Nitrobacter winogradskyi Nb-255: one gene and its partner. The protein of the gene in region 1 interacts with the protein of each later gene in a pairwise test. Links are inferred from orthologs where the notes say so. Each region holds a gene or a part of one and is shown on either strand. Other genes may lie near its edges.

Region 1 (3,032 bases):
GTTTTCGACCGGCCTGCTCTCGAAGGATGCGGACTGGTTTTCGCGATCCGGCAGGTTGTTCATCAAGAACGTTTCGGTCGAGGCGCCGCCGCTGACGCCGGACAAGCCGGTTACGCCGGACGATCTCATCAGCGCCGACGGACTTTGTCCGGGAATGGCGCCGCCGATCGGTATGGGTGAATCCAGCGCGCTCGCTGATAGCGCGGGAGATTCTCCGGCAACCTCGGCGCTCACGGGTACGGTGGCGTTAGGCCATACCGAGTGCGACGTGACGCGCGGTCTTGGCGCGGCGCCGGACAATGTCAGCCTGTCCAGCAATCCTCGCGGCGATCGTGTCGCAGTCTTGACGTTCCTGAAGGGACCGCGTGCCGGTATCTACACATTCACGGCGGGACGCCTGTCTTCCATCGAGCAGGCGCCGGAATCAGCCGTCCGTCAGAAGCCGGAGCGACGCGCGAAAAGACGGTAACCGGGTAAGTTATGGCGGGTTGCAGCGGGTGGATGACCTGTTCGCTTCAAGATAACGCGTCAAAACAACATCGAAAGCCATGCTTTCGACCCGTCAAAACCGGAAAGGCTCCAGTTCTGGAGGCGGCTTTCCGTCAGCCTGTAGCGTTATCGTAAGACGAACTGGCCTCCAGCCATGCCTCTTCCGCCCGCCGCAGCGCATCGGCCGCGCTGGCGCGCGCCTTGGTGAGTTGCGCCGCCTGTTTGGGCTCACGCTTGAACAGGTCCGGCAGGGCAAGGGCGACATCGATTTTTGCGATGATTCCGGTAATTCGCTCGATCTCGGCCTCGGCGGCCGTGATCTTCTGTTTGAGCGGCGAGCGTCGTTCGGTCCTCTCGCGCCGCGGCTTGTCTCGACCATCGTCGCGCTGGCCGGACACCCGGTCGCGGCCATTCGAGCGGAGACCCCGTGCCGATAAAACCGCGCGGCGGTAATCCTCGAGATCGCCGTCGTAAGGAGTGACGGTATGGTCCGCCACCACCCATAGCTGGTCGGCGCAGGCCTCGATCAGGTAACGGTCGTGCGAGACCATGATGACAGCGCCGGGATACTCGTTGATGGCTTCGGCAAGCGCGGCGCGGCTGTCGATATCGAGATGGTTGGTCGGCTCGTCGAGGATGATCATGTTGGGAGCGAAGAACGTCGCGAGCCCGAGCAGAAGACGCGCTTTTTCGCCGCCCGAAAGGCTGCGAACGAGCGTATCGCCCGCCTTGCCGGAAAAGCCGATGCCGCCCACGCGAGCGCGGATTTTCGTTTCCGGAGCATCCTGCATCAGGCGCCGCACATGATCGTAGGGCGAGCCGTCGAGATCCAGCTCGTCGGTCTGATGCTGGGCGAAATAGCCGATCGACAGCTTGTCGGCGCGCACCACCCTGCCGGCGAACGGTTGCAGCTTGCCGGCCAGCAGCTTGACGAGGGTGGACTTGCCGTTGCCGTTGGCGCCGAGCAGGGCGATGCGATCGTCCTCATCGACCCGCAACGTCACGCGCTTGAGAATAGGCGATTGCGGATCGTAACCGACGACGGCCTCGTCAACGGCGATGATCGGCGGCGATAGCAGCTTGTCCGGCACGGGAAAGGAAATCTCGCGCACATCCTGTGTGACCAGCGCGGTCACAGGCTTCATGCGTTCGAGCATTTTCACGCGTGACTGCGCCTGGCGCGCCTTCGAGGCCTTAGCCTTGAAGCGATCCACGAAGGCCTGGAGCCGCTTGCGCTCATCGGCCTGCCGTCTGGCGTGCTTGGCGTCCAGCAACTCGCGAGTTGCGCGTTGCTCTTCGAAAGCAGAATAGGTTCCCTTGTAGAGCGAGAGCTTGCCGCGATCGAGATGCAGAATCTGATCGACGGATGTGTCAAGGAGGTCGCGGTCGTGACTGATGATGATGACCGTGCGCGGGTAGTGCGCGAGGTGATCTTCCAGCCAGAGCGTTCCTTCGAGATCGAGGTAGTTGGTCGGCTCGTCCAGCAGCAGCAGGTCGGGTGATGCGAAAAGCGTTGCCGCGAGCGCGACGCGCATGCGCCAGCCGCCTGAGAATTCCGAACAGGGGCGGGACTGGTCCGCCGTTGAAAATCCGAGACCGCTCAGGATCGATGCCGCCCGTGCGGGCGCAGAATGAGCGTCGATATCGACCAGACGCATCTGGATGTCCGCGATACGTTCCGGATCGCGGGCCGTTTCGGCTTCACGCAGCAGCGCATGGCGTTCGAGGTCGGCCTTAAGCACCACCTCGATCAGGCTTTCCGGACCATCCGGCGCCTCCTGCGCAAGGCTGCCCACGCGCCAGCGCGGCGGAATGGCGATGGTGCCGGTTTCCGTCGGCAGTTCACCGCGTATCGCGTGGAACAGCGTCGATTTGCCGACGCCGTTACGTCCCACGAAGCCGACGCGCGCGCCGGGCACGATCTGAACGGAGCTATGGTCGATCAGCAGGCGTCCGGCGATGCGGATCGAAATATCGGTGATGGATAGCATGTTTTGTTTTTTTCACCGCTGCGTCGCCAAACGCAACTCGTTTGTGAACGAAGGAGGGAGGCCGGCGGCGGGCATTGACCGAAGAAGGATTCACAGCCGACCGAGACCGGCGTCAGAGCGTCAGCTTCAGAACCTCAGCTATGGTGATCCTGCGCGCGAAGCCGTTGCATCAGCAGCTGAAGCCGGAAAGGAAGCTCCGATTCCTCCGGCCGCACGTCGGTCCGCAGCCGTTCGCCGATCGCTCTCGCGACCACGTTGCTGGTCTGCGGATCAATCGGGGTGGCGCTTTCGGCGGTTCGGTCGTGCATTTCAGTCCCGTGTCCTACGAGCGCGATTCGGACGTTTGAGTCAGAAGCAAAACAGCTCTGGGTTGTTAAGTCCCGGAGCGGAAAATTGTTTCGGGGTATGCCTCTCGGGTGCGGGATATTCAAGCCCGAAGATCGCGGCCGGTGTGGAAATCAGTCATTCAACAGCCGGGGCGTTTCGATTTCGAGCAAGCTTTGGCAGGCCCGGCAAAGCATTTCAATCAGCCGTTGTTCAGGCGGGCGCCTG
Region 2 (3,600 bases), 1.3 Mb from region 1 along the record:
TTCGAGTTCGACGAGCGGCTCGTCGACGGATACGGCGTCGCCTTGTTTCTTGAACCATTTTCCGATGGTCGCCTCGGTCACCGATTCGCCGAGCGTCGGAACCCGTATCTCAGTCATGGTCCTCTTCCTTTCGTCATGGCTGACCTGTCCCGAAAAAAGATACTCGGAAGCATCCGCCACAAGCTGGCCTCGTGTTTCAGTCCGACATGACCGTCCGTGTCAGCTCAGCGCCTCGTCGAGGAACGCCTTGAGTTGCGCAAGATGCTTCGACATCAACCCCGTCGCGGTGGCCGCGGCCGCGGCGCGGCCGACATAACGCGGGCGTTTGCCGGGCGCGCCGATCTGATTGAGGACCCATTCGAGGTAAGGCTCGATGAAGAGCCAGGCGCCCATATTGCGTGGCTCTTCCTGGCACCAGACGATCTCGGCGTTCTTGAAGCTGCCGAGAACCTGCACCAGCGCCTTCAGCGGAACGGGATACAACTGTTCGATCCGCATCAGGTACACGTCATTGATGTCGCGCTGCTCACGCTCCTCGTAGAGATCGTAATAGACCTTGCCCGAGCACAGCACCACGCGGCGAATCTTATCGTCGTCCACCAGCCTGATCTTTTGCTCCGGCAACATCGTCGCGTCGTCGTAAAGGATGCGATGAAATGCCGTATCGGCGCCGAGTTCGTCGAGACGCGACACTACCCGCTTGTGACGGAGCAGCGACTTCGGCGTCATCATGATCAGCGGCTTGCGGATCTGGCGCTTCAACTGGCGGCGCAGCGCATGGTAATAGTTGGCCGGCGTCGTGATGTTGACGACCTGCATGTTGTCTTCGGCGCACATCTGCAGGAAGCGCTCCAGCCGCGCCGAGGAATGCTCCGGCCCCTGGCCCTCATAGCCGTGGGGAAGCATGCAGACGAGACCCGACATGCGCAGCCACTTGCGTTCGCCGGAGGAGATGAACTGGTCGAACAAGACCTGCGCGCCGTTGGCGAAGTCGCCGAACTGCGCTTCCCACATTGTCAGCGTGTTGGGCTCCGCGAGCGAATAACCGTACTCAAAACCGAGCACTGCTTCTTCCGACAACAGCGAATTGATGACCTCGTAGCAGCCGTGATCGGCGTCGAGATGATTGAACGGCGTGTAGCGGCTCTCGTCTTCCTGATCGAACAGCACCGAATGCCGCTGCGAGAAGGTGCCGCGCTCGCTGTCCTGGCCGGACAGACGGACGTTGTGGCCCTCAAGCATCAGCGTGCAGAAGGCCAGCGCCTCGGCCGTCGCCCAGTCGATCCCGGCTCCGCTCTCGATCGCCCTGGCGCGATTATCGAGAAAACGCTGCACCGTGCGATGCACCCGGAAACCGTCCGGAACCCGCGTAATGCTGCGGCCGATCTTCTTCAGAGTCTCGATGCTCACGCCGGTGACGCCACGGCGCGGCTCCTCGCTCTGGTCTGCGAGCTTGAGACCGGCCCACTTGCCGTCGAGCCAGTCGGCCTTGTTCGGCCTGTAGCCGGCGCCGGCCTCGAGTTCAGCGTCCAGCCGCGCGCGCCAGTCGGCTTTCAGCTTTTCGATCTCGCCCTCGGTTATGATGCCTTCGGCGCTCAGCCGCTTGGCGTAGAGTTCAAGCGTCGAGGGGTGCACCGCGATCTTCTTGTACATCAACGGATTGGTGAACGACGGCTCGTCGCCTTCGTTGTGACCGTGGCGGCGATAGCAGAACATGTCGATCACGACCGGCTTGTGGAATTTCTGACGGAACTCGACCGCGACCTTCGCCGCGAACACCACGGCCTCCGGATCGTCGCCATTGACGTGGAAGATCGGTGCGTCGATCATCTTCGCGACGTCGGACGGATAGGGAGACGAGCGCGAGTAGCGCGGATAGGTGGTGAAACCGATCTGGTTGTTGACGATGAAGTGGATCGATCCGCCGGTGCGGTAGCCCTTGAGGTCCGACAGGGCGAAGCATTCCGCCACCACGCCCTGTCCCGCGAAGGCGGCGTCGCCATGCATCAACAGCGGCAGCACGGAGTTGCGCTGCTCGGGCGGATCGCCGTGCTGGTCCTGCTTGGCGCGCACCTTGCCGAGCACCACCGGATCCACGATTTCAAGATGCGAGGGATTGGCGGTCAGCGACAGGTGTATCCGGTTGTTGTCGAACTCGCGGTCGCTCGAGGCGCCGAGGTGATACTTGACGTCCCCGGAGCCTTCGACGCTGTCCGGATTGACCGAACCGCCCTTGAACTCATGGAACAGCGCGCGATGGGGCTTGCCCATCACCTGCGTCAGCACGTTCAGCCGCCCGCGATGCGGCATGCCGATCACGATTTCCTTCACGCCGAGATTGCCGCCGCGCTTGATGATCTGCTCCAGCGCCGGGATCAGCGATTCGCCGCCGTCGAGACCGAAGCGCTTGGTTCCCGTGAACTTGACGTCGCAGAACTTCTCGAAACCCTCGGCCTCGATGAGCTTGATCAGGATGGCGCGGCGGCCTTCCGGCGTGAAACTGATCTCCTTGTCCGGCCCCTCGATGCGCTCCTGAATCCAGCTTTTCTGCGCGGCGTCCGAGATGTGCATGAACTCGACGCCCAGGGTCTGGCAATAAGTGCGCTGGCAGATCGCCACGATCTCGCGCAGCGAGCCGTATTCGAGCCCCAGGACGTGGTCGAGGAAGATCTTGCGATCCATGTCGGCCTCAGTGAAGCCGTAGGCGCGAGGATCAAGCTCTTCACGATCGCGCGCAGGTTCGAGACCGAGGGGATCGAGCCTTGCATGAAAATGCCCGCGCATGCGGTAGGCGCGGATCAGCATCAGCGCGCGAACCGAATCGCGCGTGGCCTGATTGACGTCGCCGCCGGCGAGCACCGAGGCTTTCGGTTTCGCCGTTTCCTGCGCCTTTACGTCCGCGGTCTTTTCGAACCGGGCCCAGTTACCGTCGAGCGCCGAGGTGAGGTCGTCCCGGGGAGCCTGCGGCCAGTTGGCCCTCTCCCAGGATGGGCCTCTCGCGTTCTTCTCGACGTCCTGTGGAGAGTCCTTCAGGCTTTTGAAGAATTCCTGCCACGCAGCGTCGACCGAACCGGGGTCTTTCTCATAGCGGGCGTAGAGTTCGTCGATGTAACCGGCATTCGCGCCCTGCAGGAACGAGGAAAGGGCAAATGCGGCATTCGCGTCCTGGCGAGACATATCGCGTCCTGACGTTTTAGGTCATGCGCGTCACCGACGGGCGCGCACGCTTTTCCCCCGCGAGACCAGCCCTTCCCGGCAGGATCAGCGCGAACTCGACGTTACCCTATTTAAGGGGAAACTTCCCGCTGAAAAGATCAAGACCTGAATCAGTGCTTCAGTTTTTCGACAAGCGTTTTTCCCAGTCGCGCGGGAGACGGGGAAACCGCTATTCCGGCTGCTTCCATGGCCGCCGTCTTGGAGGCGGCGTCACCCTTTCCGCCGGAAATGATCGCGCCGGCATGTCCCATGCGGCGGCCAGGCGGCGCCGTGACCCCGGCGATGAAGCCGACCACAGGCTTGTTTCGGCCGCGCCTGGCCTCATCGATCAGGAACTGGGCGGCGTCTTCCTCCGCCGACCCTCCGATCTCGCCGATCATCACG

Evidence for each region. The genes of interacting proteins can lie anywhere in the genome.
Region 2: the proteins of NWI_RS08725 (region 1) and NWI_RS02185 interact in binary tests that used the Escherichia coli proteins (3 or more experiments, as listed by UniProt). The link is inferred for Nitrobacter winogradskyi Nb-255 from one-to-one orthologs.

Annotation. Positions count from the first base shown.
Region 1 is NC_007406.1:1,822,514-1,825,545, reverse strand. What follows is about bases 42-3,002. They hold NWI_RS08725 (ABC-F family ATP-binding cassette domain-containing protein), read right to left. Parts: upstream 2,481-3,002; coding sequence 603-2,480; downstream 42-602. Other genes in these bases: NWI_RS17945 (hypothetical protein), read right to left, coding at 2,615-2,788; NWI_RS08730 (hypothetical protein), read left to right, coding at 42-469. Also shown: more of NWI_RS08730, read left to right, coding at 1-41; NWI_RS08720 (M23 family metallopeptidase), read right to left, coding at 3,007-3,032. UniProt on the Escherichia coli protein: Genetic data indicate it may be involved in ribosome assembly or function.
Region 2 is NC_007406.1:472,905-476,504, reverse strand. The notes cover bases 20-3,548. They hold NWI_RS02185 (2-oxoglutarate dehydrogenase E1 component), read right to left. Parts: upstream 3,178-3,548; coding sequence 220-3,177; downstream 20-219. Other genes in these bases: sucD (succinate--CoA ligase subunit alpha), read right to left, coding at 3,327-3,548; odhB (2-oxoglutarate dehydrogenase complex dihydrolipoyllysine-residue succinyltransferase), read right to left, coding at 20-117. Also shown: more of odhB, read right to left, coding at 1-19; more of sucD, read right to left, coding at 3,549-3,600. UniProt on the Escherichia coli protein: E1 component of the 2-oxoglutarate dehydrogenase (OGDH) complex which catalyzes the decarboxylation of 2-oxoglutarate, the first step in the conversion of 2-oxoglutarate to succinyl-CoA and CO(2).